Regions from separate parts of the Shewanella sp. FJAT-52076 genome, predicted to be linked through region 2. Evidence: riboswitches for the same ligand, from Rfam matches in the RefSeq annotation. Region 2 holds a riboswitch; the other holds the start of a gene.
The links. A riboswitch is a leader RNA that binds a small molecule or an ion and turns the genes downstream of it on or off. The one in region 2 is predicted to bind thiamine pyrophosphate.
Positions count from the first base shown of each region.

Region 1: it holds a riboswitch for thiamine pyrophosphate, as region 2 does, so the genes downstream of both, K0H79_RS07405 (TonB-dependent receptor) here and thiC (phosphomethylpyrimidine synthase ThiC) in region 2, are expected to answer to the same signal.

Region 1 is NZ_CP080415.1:1,705,143-1,715,636, forward strand. It holds gene cctA (tetraheme c-type cytochrome CctA) at 1-104, shown strand, start outside; gene K0H79_RS07375 (lipopolysaccharide assembly protein LapB) at 208-1,374, shown strand; gene K0H79_RS07380 (LuxR C-terminal-related transcriptional regulator) at 1,736-2,368, shown strand; gene K0H79_RS07385 (M61 family metallopeptidase) at 2,451-4,214, opposite strand; gene hinT (purine nucleoside phosphoramidase) at 4,402-4,755, shown strand; gene K0H79_RS19390 (PaaI family thioesterase) at 4,767-5,756, shown strand; gene K0H79_RS07400 (YcfL family protein) at 5,925-6,320, shown strand; TPP riboswitch at 6,521-6,626, shown strand; gene K0H79_RS07405 (TonB-dependent receptor) at 6,680-8,872, shown strand; gene K0H79_RS07410 (hypothetical protein) at 8,937-9,197, shown strand; gene pnuC (nicotinamide riboside transporter PnuC) at 9,201-9,848, shown strand; gene K0H79_RS07420 (phosphotransferase) at 9,887-10,494, shown strand, end outside.
Region 2 is NZ_CP080415.1:2,219,519-2,230,012, reverse strand. It holds gene K0H79_RS09630 (hypothetical protein) at 220-1,485, shown strand; TPP riboswitch at 1,617-1,715, shown strand; gene thiC (phosphomethylpyrimidine synthase ThiC) at 1,982-3,994, shown strand; gene thiE (thiamine phosphate synthase) at 4,013-5,599, shown strand; gene K0H79_RS09615 (HesA/MoeB/ThiF family protein) at 5,589-6,341, shown strand; gene thiS (sulfur carrier protein ThiS) at 6,335-6,538, shown strand; gene K0H79_RS09605 (thiazole synthase) at 6,540-7,355, shown strand; gene thiH (2-iminoacetate synthase ThiH) at 7,352-8,467, shown strand; gene K0H79_RS09595 (chemotaxis protein) at 8,582-8,833, shown strand; gene K0H79_RS19305 (hypothetical protein) at 8,866-9,075, opposite strand; gene K0H79_RS09590 (putative metalloprotease CJM1_0395 family protein) at 9,068-10,494, shown strand, end outside.

The sequences.
Region 1 (10,494 bases), 510 kb from region 2:
GTGCTGACTGCCACGCCCCACACGACAATAACGTGGGCCAGAAGCCTACCTGTGAGTCCTGTCATGACGATGGCCGCACAGCAGACAGCGTACTGAAAAAGTAAGCTTTTTGACCTTAAGGAGCCGGCAATCGCCGGCTTTTTTGTGCTTGGCGACTGCTGCAGGATAGGGTAGTTTTACCTGACGGGATATTTCAGGGATGTCGCCATGGTACAGAATGGATTAGGTGCAGTCGTACTGACACTGATTGTCATGCTAAGCGGTTGCAGTCAAACAAGGGATTTGCACAGTGCCGACGCTTTCCCAATCCCAATAAATAAGTCACTTTACTCCGATTCATTGGCTGCAAACGTCATCAGTTACTCGAGTCTGTTTACGCTAACACAGTCCCAATACGATGACATCGAACGCTTTATCCAGCGGCCTCATATTGCCCCATTAGCGCCTTTTATTCAGGCGAGGCATTATTTACTTGATACCCTGACCGAGTTTCACTATGAAGGCCAAAGCCTGAGTGCCTCAGACGCCTTGATGCTCAACAGTGGCAATTGTATGAGTATGGCCGCAGTAAGCTACGCCGTATCCAAAGCATTAAAGGTTCCGATACAGTTTCAGATGGTACAAAGTGAGCCTGTGCTGCTGGATGTAGTCAATCACACCATGATTATTTCGGACCATGTTCGGACGCTGCTATATGACGCCCCTGAAAATACAGGGTTGCTGAGTCCCTATTGGGGAGGTCATCAATTCGTTACGATTGACTACTTTCCCAGTTCAACAAGCCTGACGGGGAAATTGGTAAACGAAGCAACTTTCGTCGCCATGTTCTATCGGAATTTAGCCTCAGATGCTCTTGTTGAGGGACGTTTGGCAGATGCATATTGGCTTGCACTCGAAGGGCTTAAGTGGGCGCCAAAGTATGTTCCTCTTATCAATGTGGCGGCAATCGTCCATAGACGCAGTGGAGACTGGCATTCCGCTGAGGCGCTTTATCAGTATGCGTTGGAGATTGAACCCGATAATTTGGCTGTGTTGGATAATTATCGTGCTCTTGCTAAGTTGGCGGGTAATGCCGATTTGGCCGAGATGCTGAAGAAGCGAATTGCTCAGATTGAAGATTATCGTGGCTTTGATTTTTATGTACTGGGTCATGAAGCCCTTCGCCAGGGTAACTACAACGAAGCGGAAATGTACTTTTCCAAACTTTTGAAAAACGCGCCTTATTTTCATCCGGGATGGTTTGAGCTTGCTAAAGCACAGGCGGTTCAGGGCAAGTTTGATATAGCTAAACAAGCACTAGAAAAGGCGCTGGCACTTTCGTCACGCAGCGAAGACGTGCGTCGGTATCAGGCTAAACTCTCGTTATTCGAATAGCCCATGGCGGCAATCACGCTAAGTCGATATCAGTCAAATCAGCATAGAATTCAGAATCATAGAATATTGCGATGTGGCTCCTGTCAGTGGCGTGGCTTGTCCTTTGGGCGGTTGATTGCTTTCATTAATGGGCTCAAGCGTTATGGAAAATAACTTCAGCTAACACTAATATTATTTAGCGATAAGACGATTGCTTCGGGCAGAGCTTTGGCAGCAGCATGGGGACGACAGCAGAATAATTGACGGTATGTTACTAAGTAAGGGGTAGATACTGCCTTTTAATTGGTGTAACTTGTGCGTGTTCTGCTTGGAGATTAGCGCAGAGCAGGTTTACCCGGAATTAACACGGAGGTTGAGCGTTATGTTCAAGATAATACATTGGATGGTGGTATCTCGTTCACACTTGTTGGGTGATTTACTGGACTGCCGTTGGCCACAGGAGTTTTTGGTCAAGCTGACCAAAGCGGCGCCAGAAGAGATGTGTAACAAGTTGCACCTCAGTCAGGTTTCTCTGGTGGTGATTGACCTGGCGTCGGTAGACTTGCAAAAGGCCTATCAGCTGCAGAAGCATATCGAAAGGGAATATTCGTCCATCAAGGTGGTGTTTATCCACTTCCCCCGTCAAACCGATGCGCGTTTCCTCGTTAATCAATCCGTTACTGCAGGCGTATTTTTCTTTGACGCCAGTCTGGCAGATATTGGTGAAGGTCTTGGTGAAATCCTGAAAGGTCGCAGCCAAATTCCGGCACAGTTACTGCGCAGCAGCAATGGTGAAGAGTACGAAGAAGACAGTGAGAAACTGACCATTCGTGAGCGTGAAGTGCTGCAGGCACTCTTGTCGGGTAGCACAAATCTCGACATTGCCAACCGACTTTTCGTCAGCGAAAGTACCATCAAAACCCATCTTTACCGTGCATTTCGCAAGATTGGCGTATCCAGCCGTGGTCAGGCCATCGCCTGGGCCCAAACCCATTTGCACGAAGTCCACGTATGACGGTGACGTTGTTCTGTGATGAGCAATGCAGATAAGCAGTAAAAAGGCGTCCAGGACGCCTTTTTTGTTGGCAAAAACGCCGTTAACCAAGCCAGGCGGTGATCGCCCCGGCGTCTTCCAGATGCAATGACACTGTATCCAGCGGTGCTGGCTTAAGTGTCAGGGTTGAGGTCATCAATTCGTCGCGGCGGAAGAAATGCAGCGCCAGCTCATCACCTTCGTTGTAACTGTTAAGCACGTTTTCAAGATTGGCAGTGGCCTGAAGCCCATCCACGGCAATCAGTAAGTCACCGGACGATAAACCGGCCAGATGCGCACTGCCTGATTCCGCCACCGTTTGAATTCTCACCCCCAATGCCTCGGCCTTGAATTTGGCTCCAAGGGATAGGGTCAGTGGTGAAGGTTCACCGCCTCCGGTGTCGTTTTGACCGCTGGCGGCCCTAAGCTCCATACGAACACCAAACTCGGAAAGAAGTGGAGCAAGGGGTAAGTCGTCCGTGTTGTCCAGGTAGGCAAAAATATCGCTCACATCCCGGCCAAGAAGCTCTGCCACCAGTGCCTGATGGCTCTCTTCCTCTGTGCCTTTACCGGTCAGGCCGAAGCGCGTCCATAACAGACGCATCAGGGAGTCCAGGCTCTCTTTACCTGCGGTTTCCTTTCGGATAACGAGGTCCAGGTACAGACCAAAGAGCGCCCCCTTGGCGTAGTAACTCACGATGGCGTTTTGGGCATTCTCATCCTGTTTGTAGAACTTGGTCCAGGCATTGAAGCTCGAATCCCTGAGGCTTTGCTTGAAACGGCCAACCCCACGGTATACCCGGGTCATGGTTTCACTGAGCATGTCCAAATAGGTTTGGGTGTCGACTTTGCCTGCTTTCAGCGTCAGCAGGTCGTCATAGTAGGACGTGACTCCTTCGTAGGCCCACAGTTGCCGGGTGTAGCTTTCACTGTCCAGCGCGTAGGGGATAAAGGTGGCGGGTTTGATCCGTTTGACGTTCCAGCTGTGGAAATACTCATGGCTGCACAGGGATAAATAGGTGCGATAGTCCTTGTTGACTTTGTCATCCATGGACAGCGGCAAATCTTTGCGTGAGCACACCAGCGCCGTGGAGCTTCGGTGCTCCAATCCGCCAAAGCCGTTGTCCAATACCATGGTCATAAACAGGTATTCATCGAAGGGGGCAGGCGTACCAAACAGTTGTATTTGAGTTTCGCAGATGGCTTTTAAATCCTGGCACAGTCGCTCCATATCGCAGCGATGGCGGCCGGTCAGCACGACGTGGTGGGGCACACCACAGGCCTCAAAGCTTGCCTGGGTAAAGTCACCCATTTCCACCGGATGGTCGATAAGGGCGTCATAGTTTTCGGCTTCAAAAGCGCCAAATTGCCAGGCATCACCGCTGCGCCTTGGCAGTGTAGTCGCCACTCGCCAATGGTTGAGGGCAATCTCGGTCGGCGCCTGAATTTCAACCCGCTGCGGCCTGTCGGTTTGACCGTCTACCGCCAGGAACACACTGGAGCCGTTGAAAAATCCATGGGTCATATCCAGATGTGCACTGCGCACTGACAGGTCGAATGCGTACACTTGATATGACAGTACCAGCGGCTCTGTAGAGCGGTTTTCCACTTGCCAACGTTGTTTATCGAGTTGAGTGAGAGCGACGGGATTATTCCCTTGCCAGGCTTTGATGCCAATCAGATTACGGGCAAAGTCACGCACCATATACGAGCCCGGGATCCAGGCTGGCAACGAAAGCACTTGGTGAACACTGGGGGTTGGGATCTCCAGATTGACCTCAAACAGATGAGCCTTGGGATCACTTGGAATAATGCGGTAGCTGATCATAATGGTTCCCGAAATCAATGATGCAGGCATGCTGCCAAATTCCAGCTCTGTTGGCAAAGGGAGTTGGCTTTTCTCTTACCCAAATGTGCTGGGTCTTGCTATGATAAGGCCATTGAATTCAAGGCAGAAAACAGCCACTTTTTTCTCAGGAATGGATAGCCAACCCTGACAGCATATGGAGTTCACCATGGCCGAAGAAACCATTTTCAGCAAAATTATCCGCCGCGAAATCCCTGCCGATATCCTGTATCAGGATGAACTGGTGACCGCGTTTCGCGATATTGCCCCCAAGGCACCTACCCATGTGTTGATAGTGCCCAATCATCTTATTCCCACTGCCAATGACGTGAAGGCATCGGATGAGCTGGCCCTCGGCCGTATGTTTACCGTGGCCGCCAAGCTCGCAGACGAAGCGGGCATTGCCAAAGATGGTTATCGACTCATCATGAACTGTAACAGTCATGGTGGCCAGGAGGTTTACCATATTCACATGCACCTGGTGGGCGGCGAGCCTTTGGGCCCCATGCTTGCCCAGCGCTGATTGGCGGTGTTATGAAAGTTAATCCGGATTTTTTTGAGCTCACGCCGCTGGCACAACGCTTTGTCAGCCAGCTGGCCCAGTGTCGGCGTCTGGGTATCAAGGTGCATGAAGGCAGTGAGCATCATGTACTTTTGGAGCTGCCCTATAGTCAGGCGCTGATTGGCTACCCTGATACCGGGGTTATCCACGGCGGCGTGATTACCACCCTGATAGACACCGCCAGCGGCACGGCCGTGGTCTGCGCCATTCAGGATAAATTCCAAACCCTGGAAATTTCGCCCACCCTGGATTTACGGGTCGACTATATGCGTCCGGCCGAACCCGGCAAGAGTGTGTATGCCTTTGCCGAATGCTACCGCTTATCATCCAACATCGCCTTTACCCGTGCCATCGCCTATCAGGACAGCATAGATGAACCCATTGCCCATGCGGTTGGCTCCTTTATGCGTATCAGTCCTGAGATGGTGGGGGAAACCTTCCGAAATGCGCTCTTGGAAGACAACGTGATCCTTGGCCCTGTGGTGACTGAACTTGCCCATTGTCCCGATGAGGGTAAAAGTCCCAAACCCATGGATGTGAAGGAAATTGTGCGCCGGGTGGCCGAGCTCAATGACTTTGGTCATCTGCTGGAGCAAGTGCCCTATGCCCGTTTCATCGGTATGGAAGTAGAGCGATTTGGCGATGAGCTGGTGTGCCGCTTGCCCTCACGGGACGCCAATATTGGCAATCCCGTGCTGCCCGCCATTCATGGGGGTGTGATTGCCGGTTTTATGGAAATGTCGGCAATTGTGCAGTTAATGGTATTTATGCAAACCTCGAGAGTGCCAAAAGTAGTCGACTTTTCAATTGATTATCTGAGGGCTGGTCTGCATAAGGATACCTTTGCCGAGTGTATTATTACCCGGCAGGGGCGGCGGGTTGCCAATGTAAACATCAGTTGCTGGCAAACCAACCGCAAACAGCTGATAGCCACGGCCAGGGCGCACTTCCTGATTGATTAAGCTAACGGATTAATACGGTAGGCTTCACTTTAATCAGCCGGTATTCAGCAAAGTGCAACTACACTGACGCAGATCCACTGACGTGGATGACACAGGTTTTTTATGCTTAATTTGGTCTGAAGCCTGACGGCACAGGCGCTGCGCATGGTTGGCAGAACAGGAGGTTTTATGAAGATTGCACAGCTGGTTTTATTGGTGGCCCTTGTGGTGCTTGCTGGTGGCTGCGCCAAACATACGGCAGGGATTTCGGCGTCGTCGTCGGGGGAGACCCGGGTAGATAACAGCACCTTTGGTCGAGAGGTGTCTGTGGGGGAACTTAAAATGAGCAGCAGCGGAGACTTGCTCACGGCCCATGCGCTCATTCAGAGCCGGGTGGCTACCGATCTCAGGTTGCAGTATCGCTTTACCTGGTACGATACCCAGGGACTGGTGATTGACGGAGAAGGGCAGAGCTGGCAGTCGCTTAAGCTCCACGGCATGCAGCAGATGCAAGTCAGCTCGGCGGCGCCCAATCCATCCGCCAGCCGTTATGAGGTCTACGTGCGCAAGGCATTTTCCAACTAAGCTGCGCTGGCGCTCGATGGTCATGATTAAACACCGGCATTGCCGGTGTTTTTGTTGCTGCGGGCTTATCGTGTGTACTTTACCTTTGTGTGCTGTTTCTCACATCGGTGACTTACCCAGAGCTGCTGTCACGGGAGTGAAAATTTCCACCCGAGGTTTGCAACAAAAGTATCATCCCGGTGGAATATGGGCGTATAATTGGCCGCGCCAAGGGGTGTCTGCTGTAAGCAGACTGAGATGTCTTCGGACAAACCCTTAGAACCTGATCCGGCTGATACCGGCGTAGGAATGGGCTGATACTGCAAATTGATTGCCACTCCGAGCTTGCCGGATCTCATACAAATTTTGTTGAGGTCCAAATGTTTACTAAATCCCGTATTCCCCTGTTTGCCCTGGCACCCGTGTCTTTGGCCGTATGTTCGTCGATGGCCTTTGCCGCCGACAGCAAGGCTACCGCTGAAGAAAATCCCATGGAAGTGATGCTGGTGACGGCCGATTTTCGGGGACTCTCGGTTGAAAAAATTCCCTCCAGCGTGACCGTGATTGATGCTCAGAAGATAGAAGATGAAGGGGCTCAGCACTTTGAAGATATTTTGGGTTCGGTGGCCAATTTCAACTGGTCCGGTGGCACCTCCAGGCCCCGTTATTTTCAGATCCGCGGTGTAGGCGAGCAGGAAGACTACAAGGGCGCGCCCAACTCATCCGTTGGCTATTTGATTGACGATATCGATCTGTCAGGCCTGGGCATGGTGTCCAGCATGTACGATCTGCAGCAGGTCGAAGTACTTCGTGGTCCTCAGGGTACCCGCTATGGCGCCAATGCGCTGGCTGGGCTGATTTACCTTAAGAGCAACGACCCCACAGAGCAGTTTGAACACGGCGCCCAGCTGAGCCTCGGCAATGACAAGCTCAGAACCTTTGCCGGTTTCAGCTCCGGCCCCATGATGGATTCTGGGGAACTGCTGTACCGTGTTGCCATTGAGCAGCACCGCCAGGACGGTTTTCGTGACAACCTGTACCTTGGCCGTTCAGACACCAACGAGCGTGATGAACTGAGTTTCAGAACCAAGGTGCGCTGGTATGCCAACGACCATACCCAGGTAGACTTCACCCTGATGCACGCCGACTTTGACAATGGTTACGATGCCTGGACGCTGGATAACAATGGCTTTGATACCCTGACCGACATGCCGGGCACAGATGCCCAGCGCACCACGGGTGTGGGCTTGAAGGTGCTGTACGATGGCTTTGATAAGGCCGAGTTAACCTCGCTGACCAGTTTTGCCGGAACTGACCATCATCACGGTTACGATGGCGACTGGGCGAACCCCGAATATTGGGCCGCACGCCAGTGCACCGATGATTACGATGTCAACGGTAATGGTGACTATGCCGAGCTCCTGCCATGCGAATACGATTACACCTGGGATAAGCGCGGCGATCGCAGCACTGTGTCCCAGGAGTTCCGTTTGGCCAGTAACGAGGCCGGCAAGATTTGGGGTGACAGCACTGCCTGGCTCGTTGGCCTGTATGGTATGCAGCTTAAAGAAGACAACGACCTTGCTTCTTTTTACAACGGTTGGCCAGATGAAGCCCTGCGCTCCAGCTATGAAGCGACCAACCTGGCCATCTTCGGTCAGCTCGACAGCGACCTGGGGCAGGAGATAAACCTGTCCGTGGGGCTGCGTCTTGAGCGTCGTGATGCCGATTACAGCGATGATGCAGGGGATGCCTTTGACCCATCTGAGACCATGTGGGGAGGCCATATTGCCATCGGCAAGCAGCTGAATGAGCAGCATAATCTCTATGGCCGCATTGCCCGCGGTTACAAGGCGGGCGGCTTTAACATGTCGCTGCCTGCTGAGTTTGCCGATAAGAAGGAGTTCGATACCGAAGTCCTCTACAACTACGAAATTGGTCTTAAGTCGAGCTTCCTAGAAGGCAACTTCGACACCAATCTGGCACTGTTCTTTATGGACAGACAAGATCAGCAGGTATCGGCATCCCAACAGGACCCTGCCAAACCCCAGCGTTTCGTTCTCTTTACCGAAAATGCCGGCAGCTCAACCAATTACGGGGCCGAGCTTGACCTGAACTGGTATGCCACCGATAACCTGCACTTCTACGGCAGCCTGGGCTATCTCAAAGCTGAGTACGGTGACTACAGCTATCAGGACAAATATGGCAGCCTGGTCGACCTCTCTGGCCGCGAGTTGGCACATGCACCCAACTGGACCTGGTCACTGGGCACTACCTGGCGTGCCGACTCGGGCTTTTTTGCCAACCTCAATGCCAATGGCAAGAGCAAGTTCTACTATTCAGACTCCAACGACTCAGTTTCCAAAGACTATGCGGTGCTCAATGCCCGCGCAGGCTATGAAGGCGATATTTGGTCTGTCTATGTGTGGGGACGCAATCTGCTGGATGAAGATTATGGTGTCCGGGGATTCTATTTTGGCAATGAGCCGGATAATGGCTGGGCGGACAAGCAATATATCCGCTTTGGCGATCCCCGCGCCTTTGGCGTGACCCTGGATGTGCGTTTTCTGTAATTGAAATGATTGAATCCGGGCGCGCATGTAAGCGCGCCCGCGAAGCTTGATGAGGAACCTAATGATGAAACTCACCGCTGAAATCAGCATGTATCCACTGCATGATAATTACCTCGAGCCCATCCGCTGGTTTATCGGCAGGCTCGACAGTTACCCGCAAATTGTCCGTCGCACCAACGCCATGGCAACTCAGGTGCAGGGCGACTATGCCGAGGTGATGGCTATGCTGGCCAGCGAAATGCAGGCGGCACACGAAAAATTCGGCAAGGCTGTGTTTGTCTGCAAGTTTATTGGCGGCGAACTCGACCTGTCCCACTCGGAGTAACCCATGCAGGCGGATTTTTGGGGCTGGCTTGGCGGAGCCTTTCACAGCGCCTTTGGTGAAATGCAGGTGCTGTCGGCCTGGGAAGGGGTTGCCGTGATACTGGCCATGGCCTACTTGCTGCTGGCGATGAAACGCAGCCGCTGGTGCTGGGTAGCGGCCTTTGCCAGCACAGCCATTTACACGGTGCTCTTTTATGAAGTCGCGCTGCTGATGGAGTCGGCGCTGAATGTGTACTACATGGGCATGGCCATTTACGGCTATTGGCTGTGGCGTCAGGATGGCCAGGATGAACTCAAAGTCCAGCGTTGGCCGCTTAAACAGCATCTGGGCATCATAGCGCTGACCTCTATCGCATCCCTTGCAGTGGGGCATTTGATGGCCACCTTTACCGAGGCCTCATTCCCGTATCTCGATGCGGCAACCACCTGCTTTGCGGTGATGACCACCTTCCTGGTGGCGAAAAAGGTGTTGGAGAACTGGCTTTATTGGGTGGTGATAGATGTGGTGTCCATCTACCTCTACCTCAGTAAGGGATTGATGATGACGTCCCTGCTGTTTGTGTTCTACGTGGGGCTGGCGGTGGCCGGTTACTTCGTGTGGCGTGCGGCGGCGGCAGAGCAGCGCCCCCCCGAGCTGGCGCTTAAGTCATGACAATGCCTCTGGCGACCAAGCCAAGCGAGGCATCCCGGATGCAATCGCTTCCGGGTATTACCGACGAGGTGCTGGCATTTATCGCCGATACCGGTTTTTTCGCCGATGGGTATCGCCTCGAGCCGCTGACCCGGGGGCTGAGTAACCATAACCTGGCGCTCTTTGCCCGCGAAGGTGCCTATGTGCTGCGGGTGAACCGCGATGAGAGCAGCGCCTTTTGTCAGCGGGCCTTTGAAGCCGACAACTGGCGCCTTGCGGCGACAGCGGGACTCGCACCGACCTTGATGGCCCAAAGCGCCGATGGTCGCTGTTATCTCTCTCCCTTGCTGGACGATGGTGGCTGGCAGCAACGCTATCAGGAAGTCCCCCTGAGTCAATTTCGCCCCGGTTTAGCGTCTCAAACGGATACTTGCCATCCAAATGCAGCCTTGGCGTCTAAAATTGCAGTGGAATGCACAGGCCCTTCAGACGCGGCCCGGCTGCTGCTCGACTTGCTGCTGGGACTGCAGGCCTTGCCGGTGCCGACCAATGTAAAAGGTTTTGCCACCCAGTGGCAGGATTATGAGTTGGCGCTGGAAGCGAGCAAATCGCAATGGGCCCGGGATCCCCGCTGGTGTATGGCCTATGAGGCACTGGCTGCAGAATT
Region 2 (10,494 bases):
CATTGGCACCGGACTCTGGGCCCTGGGGACAGTTCCAGGCGCAGTGAAGGCTGAAGCTGAGAAGGAAACCAAGCCCCGGTAAACCTGCGTGCAGGTTTAGATAAAGTCACGCGTAAGGCCAAGTAAAGCGTAGGCCAAGTAGAGTAAAACCGAGCTCAGCCAAAAGGCCAGAAAATCAGGGAAAAGCTCACGCAAGAGCCCAGGGAAAAGGAAAGGCGTTTGACCAACAGCAGTAACAGCAATGACTCCAGCCGCAATCCCAAATTGAAAACACCGGGTATGCAGGAAAACAGCATTCAATCCGGTGGCCACGAAGCATGTGCTGAAGAGGATAAATCGAACGGATTGGGCGACTCCTTGGCACCTGCGCCGCAGCCTATCCATGCCCATAGGCACGACAGGCAGGATGATGGCTACGTGGCTTCGCTGAGTCTTTTTGCCACTCGAACCCCAAAGGATGTATCTCAGCTGCATCTGGCAGTACCCGTTTTGCCTGCCCGAGGCGGTGACAATCTTAACCTTGGAATTGAGCGCACTGACCATACCAGCGGCTCTGTAGTGGTTTCTACCTTCACGGCCTTTAGGCGACTGGATGCCGGGGAGCGGCCAGAAACCGTAGAACAGGAAGAAACCCAGGAGCGCGACAGAATCGACGTTAGGCAAACACTGCCGCTTAAATTGCTGCTGCCCGTTACCCTGGTGCACCTTGCAGTTTTGGGGCTGCTTGCCTGGCAGTTGGCACCGCAGCTGGGTTCATTAAGCGCGGCACTGGATGAGCGCGCCAACCAGCCCAAGGCGTTGCAATCCTATTTGGTGTTCAGCGCGGCAAAACAGCCAATTGAACAGCCGCCAGCAGCGAATCCATCGGAGCCCGCTGCAGTCATACCTCAACCCGAACCCGAACAGGTTAAGCGTGAGCAAGTGAACGAGCAAAAGGCCCCCATCGAGCCAGCCTTGGCTACAGCGCCAAAAGAGCCTGCCCCTATCAAAGATGAACCGCTCCCAGCACAGCCTGCAGTTGAGCCGGAGCAGAAGGCTCGGCGGGAATCTCTGCCGCCGATAGAGACGCCCGCACCATCTGAGCAGAGTCAGCTTGATTTCTCGACTCCCGCCAGCCGTTTTATGGCGCGCCAAAACGCTCAGGCGTTGAATGCCTTATCGCAGAGTTACGCCGACGAGCAGACCATTCACATGAATGCGGCGGGGCGTGGCATGTCGGAGCTTCTGCCAGAGATGGAAGTGCTGCTGGTGCCGGATGCCGATGATTTCTATAAACCTAACACTCTGGACTCCGACATAGATCCCAACCGTATCGTGAAATCCGGCGATACTTGCTATCGGGTGGTGAAGGTGCCAACGCCCATTAATCCCCATGCCGAAAACCTGGGTTTTCCATTTCGCTGTGGTGAGGACAGGGTAAAAAAGGCCCTCAGGGAAGGTATTAACAAGTACCTCGCTCTGATGGGCAAGCAGGATTTGCACTGAATTATTTTCATCATAAATATTTTAAATTGGCGTATTTATATGAAAATAAAGTGATTAATGTTTCATTGTATGCGTGGTTAAATTTCCCGTTCGCGGCTATTGTCATTGGCCTTCGCTTAAGCCTATACTGCCAGCACTTGTCGGAGTGCCTTAGGGCTGAGACCGTTTATTCGGGATCCGTTGAACCTGATCAGGTTAGAACCTGCGAAGGAAACAAGCATCAAATCCACCCCAGTTAGTGTCAGCAGCTTAAGCCGGAAAATAAACCGGAAGATAAACCGGAACATGAGGCGAAAGCCCGCCGCAAACTGATGACCAAGTGGCCAGCAACGCAAAAACTCAGCAAAAAAATGCCGAGAGTTTGCCAGGCAACCGGGGTGAATGAGACGCCAGACAGCGCTGAAAACACTGCAAAACTGCCGTCGCCGCTGATTCAACTGCTCAATTTTCTCCCCCGACAAGCAACTCCATTTTGAAACCAAAAGTGAGATTGCTGATGTCAAACCGCCGCGAAACCCGTAAAGCCGCCCAGGACTTTATCGATAACTTAAAGCCGCTGCGCCGCCCCAATTCTGAAAAGATTTTCATTGAAGGCTCCCAGCCTGATATCCAGGTGGGCATGCGCCAAATTCATCAAACCGATACCCGCATTGTGAATAGCCACGGTGAAGAAACCTTCGAGGCCAATCCGCCCATCAAGGTGTACGACTGCGCCGGACCTTATTCAGATCCCGAAGCCGACATCAATGTGCGCCAGGGCCTGCCCAAGCTGCGAGAAGGCTGGATTTTAGCGCGCTGCGATACCGAGGAGCTTAACAGCGCCTCATCCAATTTTACCCAGCAGCGTCTCGCCGATGAGGGGCTTGATCACCTGCGTTTTGACGTGCTGCCAAAGCCGCGCCGCGCCAAGGCAGGCAAACGTGTGACCCAGCTGCACTATGCCCGCCAGGGCATTATTACCCCAGAGATGGAATACATCGCTATTCGCGAAAACATGGCCCGCGATGAAGTCACCGATGAGCAGCTTAACCGTAAAAAGCCAGGCGAAGCCTTCGGCGCTCTGGTCGGCAAACCCATCACGCCGGAGTTTGTCCGGGACGAAGTGGCCCGTGGCCGGGCGATAATTCCGGCTAACATCAACCACCCCGAAGCTGAGCCTATGATCATTGGCCGCAACTTTCTGGTGAAGGTGAATGCCAATATCGGCAACTCGGCCGTGACTTCCTCCATCGAGGAAGAGGTGGAAAAGCTGGTGTGGTCAACCCGCTGGGGCGCAGATACCGTGATGGACTTGTCCACCGGCCGTTATATTCACGAAACCCGCGAGTGGATAGTGCGCAATTCGCCGGTGCCCATTGGTACTGTGCCCATCTATCAGGCGCTGGAGAAGGTCAATGGCATTGCCGAAGATCTTAACTGGGAAGTGTTCCGCGACACCCTGATTGAGCAGGCCGAGCAGGGCGTGGATTACTTCACCATCCACGCGGGCGTGCTCTTGCGCTACGTGCCCATGACCGCCAAGCGGGTTACCGGCATTGTGTCACGCGGCGGCTCCATCATGGCCAAGTGGTGCCTAAGCCACCATCAGGAAAACTTCCTCTACACCCATTTCCGTGAGATCTGCGAGCTTTGCGCCGCCTACGATGTGTCGCTGTCGCTGGGTGATGGCATGCGTCCGGGCTCCATTGCCGATGCCAACGACGAAGCCCAGTTTGCCGAGCTCGAAACCCTTGGCGAGCTTGTGAAAATCGCTTGGGAATACGATGTGCAGACTATCATCGAAGGCCCGGGCCATATCCCCATGCAGCTCATCAAAGAGAACATGGATAAGCAGCTTGAGCACTGCGCCGAGGCGCCGTTTTATACCCTTGGCCCCCAGACCACCGACATAGCCCCGGGCTACGATCACTTCACCTCGGGCATTGGCGCGGCCATGATTGCCTGGTATGGCTGCGCCATGCTCTGCTACGTAACGCCCAAAGAGCATTTGGGTCTGCCTAATAAGGAAGACGTAAAACAAGGGCTTATTGCCTACAAGATTGCCGCCCACGCAGCCGACGTGGCCAAGGGGCATCCCGGCGCGCAAATTCGCGACAATGCACTTTCCAAGGCTCGTTTCGAGTTTCGCTGGGAAGATCAGTACAACCTGGGGCTGGATCCCGATACTGCCCGAGCCTATCACGACGAAACACTGCCGCAGGAGTCGGCCAAGGTGGCCCATTTCTGCTCCATGTGCGGCCCCAAGTTCTGCTCAATGAAAATCACCCAGGACGTGCGTGACTACGCGGCTAGCTTAGAGAATGCTGCCAGCTTAGAGAGTGCGGCCAACAAGATTCCGGACGCAGTGCAGACGGTCGAAGTGGGCGCAGCAGAAAGCTATTCCAAAGCCGAAAGCTATGCCAAGGCGGGTATGGAAAAGATGTCTGCCACCTTTAAAGAAACCGGCAGCGCGCTTTACAGTGAGGCCCACGTCGATGCGGCGCGCAAGGCCGAGCAGGAACTGGTGTAAATGGGCGAGGGCAAGGCTATGGCTGCAAATGCCTGGATTGAAAGCGAACTGACAGCAAGGCCAGTGGTCTGGACCATCGCCGGCTCCGACAGTGGCGGCGGCGCCGGTATTCAGGCCGACTTGCTGACGTTGCAGGACCTTGGCTGCCATGGCTGCAGCGTGATCACCGCCATCACTGCGCAAAACTCGGTGGCGGTAACTTCAGTAGAGTCGGTCAGCTCGGCCATGCTTGCGGCTCAGCTTGAGGCATTGAAGGCAGACCTGTACCCGGCTGCGGTGAAAATCGGCCTTATCGCCAATCAGGCGCAGCTTGAGTTTCTCGCGCACTGGCTTGGCGATAATCTGCCTGGCGTGCCGGTTATTCTTGACCCCGTGATGGTGGCCTCATGCGGCGATGAGCTGCAGCAGGCGGCATCGAGCTCTCAAGGCGCGGCGTCTGCCAGCGGGCTCGATTTCAGTCCCTTTGCCGGAAAAATCAGCCTTATCACCCCCAACAAGGCGGAGCTGTCGCACCTGACCGGCAAGTTGCTGGCGGATGATGATGCCCTGGCGATTGCCGCCGACAGACTGTGGCGCCGCTTTGGCGGCAGCGTGCTTGCCAAAGGTGGAGATTGTCCCTGGCAGCAGTCGAAGGCCAGGGATCTGTTGCTGCTGGGGGATATCGCTACCATTTCTCCGCTGCACAGGCGTCAGGGATTTTGGCTCAGCGGTGAGCGGGTCGCGACTGTGCACAATCACGGCAGCGGCTGCACGCTTTCAAGTGCCATTGCCGCCTTTGTCGCCAAGGGGTTGGTGCTGCCCGATGCGGTGCTGCTGGCCAAAGCCTATGTATTTGAGGGGCTCAGGCAGGCAAGCGCTGTAGGTGCAGGCCCCGGGCCACTGGCCCGAACCGGCATGCCTGAGTCCCTTGTCGCTATGGCATCGATTCATCGCTTGCATGAGAGTCGCAGTCACAGGTTGCCAACCAAGGGGTTTACCCGCCTTGGGCGTGATGTGGGCGTTTATCCCGTGGTGGCCGACATCGATATGCTGGAAACGCTGCTTGAGGCTGGCGCCAACACCATTCAGCTGCGCATCAAGGGCGAGATTAGCCCAGGCAGCGCGGCTGAAGCGGACATCATCCGCGCCATCGCCCTTGGCAGGCAGCATAAGGCGCGCGTCTTTATCAACGACCATTGGCGCCTTGCTATCAGCCATGGCGCTTTTGGGGTGCATCTTGGGCAGGAGGATATAGAGACAGTGCCGCTGGATGCCATTGCTGAGGCTGGCATGGCCCTTGGGCTGTCGAGTCACGGGCTGTTTGAGGCTTTGCTGGCGCTTGAGCTTAACCCGAGCTACCTCGCCCTTGGGCATATTTTTCCCACGACCACCAAGGAAATGCCTTCCAAACCACAGGGACTGGAGACGCTGGCACTGCTTGCGAAGATTGTCAGCACAGCTGTGCCAACTGTGGCGATTGGCGGTATAGAGGCGGCTAATTTACCCAAGGTCGCTGCTTCGGGCGTGGACAGCATTGCCGTGGTGCGTGCTGTGACCGAAGCAAGCGAACCGGCGGCGGCCTTTCGCGCACTCGCTGATGCCTGGGAGAAGCGGAATGCTCGCTGATAAAGACTTTATCCGCTACTCGCGGCAAATTCTGTTGCCGGAATGCGGCGAAGCCGGGCAGCTCAGATTAAGGAACTCCCATGTGGCCATAGTGGGTGTAGGTGGCCTTGGCTGTCAGGCAGCCATGCTGCTGGCTGCGTCCGGAGTGGGGCATTTGTCACTGTTCGATGGCGATAGCGTGGAGCTTTCAAACCTGCCGCGCCAGCTGCTGTTTTGCGATGCTGATTTGGGCAAATCCAAGGCTGTGGTCGCGGCCGCGCGCTTACAGTCCCGAGAACCAGGCTTAAAGGTATCTGTGTGCGGCGAGCTTAACAGTGAGACGTTAACTCAGCTCGATAACGCCGGGCTGGTGCTTGATTGCACCGATAACTTTGCGGCGCGACATCTCATTTCCGCGTACTGCGCTAAACAAGGCAAAACGCTTATCAGTGGTGCCATTGTCGGTTTTGACGGGCTGTTGTTTGTGCAGCGGGGCGGTGAAGGCGGCTGCTATCAGTGTCTGTTCCCGCCAGGCACCACTTCGGCGCAAAACTGCGCCTCTGTCGGGGTAATGGGGCCCGCAGTGGCTATTGTCGCCTCGATGCAGGCACAACTTTGTTTGAATGAACTGCTTCAATTTCCCTGCGAGGCTGGACGCCTGCAACGTTTCGATTTCAGGCATTTTCGCTGGCATGAGGCCAGGGTGCCTGCCGATCCCCTTTGCCCGGTTTGCGGTAAGGACAAGGAGCGCAAGGCATGCTGAGTATCAGTGTTAACGGACAATCCCATCCAATAGACGACGGCCAGGATCTGGCCAGTTTGGTTAAACATCACTGCGAGCGCGATAGCCATATTGCGCTGGTGCTCAACGGTGAAGTGGTACCGCGGCATCGCTGGGAACATATTCATCTTAAACACAATGATGCAGTTGAACTTTTTGCAGCAGTGGCAGGAGGCTGAAATGCTGAACATTGCAGAAACGGAATTTGGCTCCAGACTGTTTACCGGCACCGGCAAGTTTGCTTCGGGTAAGTTGATGCAGGAAGCCATTGCTGCCAGCGGCAGTGAGCTGGTTACCCTCGCCATGAAGCGGGTGGATTTTAAAGCCGGCAGCGATGATATCCTGGCGCCGCTGTTGGAGCGCGGCGTGCGCCTCTTGCCCAACACCTCCGGTGCCCGCAATGCCAAAGAAGCGATATTCGCAGCTACGCTTGCCAGGGAAATGCTGGGTACAGAGTGGCTGAAGCTTGAGATCCACCCGGATCCCAAATACCTGATGCCAGATCCCATGGAAACCTTTACCGCCGCCAAAGAGCTGGTGAGCCAGGGCTTTAAGGTGCTGCCTTATGTTCATGCCGACCCTGTGCTGTGCTGGCGCCTGGAAGAGATTGGCTGCGCGGCGGTCATGCCCCTTGGCAGCCCCATTGGCTCCAATCAGGGCCTGGTCAGCCGGGAGTTTTTGAAAATCATCATTGAGCAGGCGAGCATTCCTGTGGTGGTGGATGCTGGCATTGGCGCGCCGTCCCACGCCTGTGAGGCGATGGAGCTTGGCGCCGATGCCGTGCTGGTTAATACCGCCATTGCCTCGAGTGCCGACCCTGTGCGTATGGCCAGAGCTTTTGCGCGCGCGGTGCAAATTGGCCGTGAAGCCTATTTGGCCGGGCTTGGCAGTAGGAGTCTGCACGCCCACGAAAGCAGCCCACTGACCGGCTTTTTGAACACAGACTCATCCGCCACGGGTTTGGTAAATTCAGGCATGGCGGAAAAGCTGTTATGAGCCAGGGCTATTTCTCTGAGGCATTTGCGCGCCTGAACCCCGACAGTTTGCGGCTTAAGCTCTACTCGGCCACAGCACAGGATGTGGAGGCGGCGCTGCGGGCACCGGCGGGTAATCTGAACGCGCTGCTGGCACTCTTGTCGCCTGCGGCCGAGCCTTATCTTGAGCAGATGGCACAAAAAAGCATGCAGCTCACCCGTAAGCGCTTTGGTGCCAGTGTGGGTATGTACCTGCCGCTGTATTTATCCAACCTGTGTGCAAACGAGTGTGATTACTGCGGTTTTTCAATGAGTAACCGCATTAAGCGCAAAACCCTTGATGAAACCGAGCTTACCCGCGAAATGGCCGCCATCAAGGCCATGGGCTATGACTCAGTGCTGCTGGTCTCCGGCGAGCATGAAACCAAGGTCGGCATGGGCTATTTCCGTAAGGTGATGCCTGAGGTAAAGCGCGCGTTTTCATACGTGGCGATGGAGGTGCAGCCGCTCGGTGAACCTGAATACCGCGAGCTGGTAACCCTCGGGCTTGATGCGGTGATGATTTATCAGGAAACCTATCAGCGTGTGACCTACGCTGAGCATCACACCCGCGGCAAAAAAATGGATTTTATCTGGCGCCTGGATACGCCAGACAGGCTGGCGGTGGCTGGGGTCGACAAGATTGGCCTTGGGGTGCTGCTGGGGCTCGATGACTGGCGTCTGGATGCGCTTTTGATGGGTTATCATCTTGATTATCTTGAGCGAAAATACTGGCGCACCCGCTACAGTATTTCTCTGCCAAGGCTCAGGCCCTGCACCGGCGGAGTGGCGCCCAAAACCGAGATAAGCGATAAAGGTTTGGTGCAGCTTATCTGCGCATTCAGGCTGTTTAATGAAGCGCTGGATATCAGTCTTTCCACCCGCGAGCGGCCTGAGTTTCGTGACAATTTGTTTGCCCTTGGAATAACCCAAACCAGCGCAGGCAGTGCCACGTCGCCGGGGGGCTATTCCGAGCCGGATACCCATTTGGATCAGTTTGAAATCAGTGATGACAGAAGCGCATTCCAAATCGCGGCCGTGCTGAAATCAAAGGGGCTGAACCCTGTGTGGAAAGACTGGGAATCCCAATGGTAAATGAGCCGTCATTCGCCGCTCTGCGGTGCATTTTTGCTGGCGTTTGCGGCTATTTTGGCTAATAATTGACCCGATCATCAAAAGCCATTTGTGAAACTTATTCTGGAGGAAGCCATGCAAATCCCACCTGCGTCCGTATCGGGTATCAGTGGCTTTAACAGCGCTCAAAGTGGATTGACTCAGGCAACCATTGATGTGGCGCGCAGCGAGCCTGCCCAGCAAAGTGCCGAGCTCAAGTCAGAAGCACCGGATAAAACCGACGCCCTGGTCAGGGCGACCCAGTCGGTTAATCAGGCTGAGGCTTCGGCCGAAGTGATTGAAACGGCCGACGAGACAATTGGCACCATCATAGACATTAAAGTGTAAGTTGCCATGTCCTCCCCGGCGCTGTCTGTCAATCATGCGGCGTCAAACGGCGTTGCCCGGCCATCCTTCGCCGGGTATCCTGATACCGCTGAAACTGCGAGAAATTCATTCTCGTCGGCGTCTGTTGTTTCCGAAGTCTCGTTAAAATCCCCGTCAAATAATGCTTCTTTCCACGGAGCTGCAGCATCCGGCATCACACCGACATCAGCATCTGTTGGCGCTGCATCCAGTTCGGTGGGCAATAATCAGGTATTAAAATCATCACCGTCTTCAGCGACTTTGCCATCAGCACCGGTAGAGTCCGGGCGAACAACGGGACTAGTCAGACCCGCTGCGTCAGGGTCACTGCAAGGTGGCTCAGCACCGACTGCGTCGGCTACTCCCGGTTTTAATCTGATCACCGGCGCACAGAGTATTAATGCTTTGCCGGGTAGACCGTCATTTGCTTCAGCCATTTCTGCTCAAGGCTATTCTCCTGTGAACCAAGGTTATGATGCTCGGTTAAGCCCGGCTCAAGGCACCGGTTTTACAGGCACTGGTTTTACAGGCACTGGTTTTACAGGCTCTGGCGAGCACTCGGTTGCAGATATCTTCATTTCTCAAAATCAGGCTGCCGATAATGGGGTGGCAATGAGTGGGGCTGTTACGGACCGCGCTGTCAGTCAGGATGGCGGGGGCGCCGGTTCGAACGCAGTTTTTGATGCAGTCTCCCCTCTGGGGGCTCAATTCGGACGAGAAGATGCGTCAGGTTCAGCTGTATCTGACCAGGAATCTCAGGAGGCCGCCAAGGAAGCAAGGCAGCAACAGCTTGCTGAGGCGCTGGGTGGGGAGAGCGGTTCTACATCTGCACGAAGGGCAGCCGAGCAGCAAGCGGAACAAGACAGCAATGCTCAGGCAATGGCCCGCGAAAGCGCCATGGAGCGACGTGAGCAGGTAAAAGTACGTCAGCAGGAAATGGAGGTGCGTCAGCTTGAAGCCAGACAAGCAGAAGTACTGGCACACGAGAGAGCCCATGCTGCCGTTGGTGGACAGTTTGCCCGCGCGCCCAATTTTGAATACGAACTCGGCCCCGATGGTAAGAGATACGCCACGGGGGGAGAGGTGTCGATTGATATTGCCAGCGTCCATGGTAATCCTCAGGCGACCATCAATAAGATGCAGCAGGTGTACGCCGCAGCCATGGCGCCGGTAAATCCGTCGCAAGCGGACCTTAGCGTGGCGGCTGAAGCGCTCAGGAAGATTGAACTGGCCAAGGACGAGCTGGCTTCAGAGCGGTTGGCGGCAATGCCTACTCAGGACGAACTTTCCCCGTTATTGGATGCTCAAAACGCCTTTGATGAAGTACCGGTGTTCGAGCCGGTTACCCCTTCTTTGGGCACCAACCTGGATAAATCTGGTGCTTTAAGTAAAGAGCAGGGTGACAGCGGCTTTGTCGATGCGTTGTCCGCTCGTATTACCGCCGCTTTGGCGCAAACCCTTGAAAGGGATAGCGAGGGGGCTTCAGCAGAGAACCAGATTAATGACGGCAAAGTCACTGAAGGTAACCCAATTGCCGCCGATACCGGGTTGGATGGCTCTGGCACGGGTTCTGATAGCTATGGACAGGCACAGGATAATTCACGTACCACAGATATCAGTAAGCTTGGGCCACCGAGAGCGAT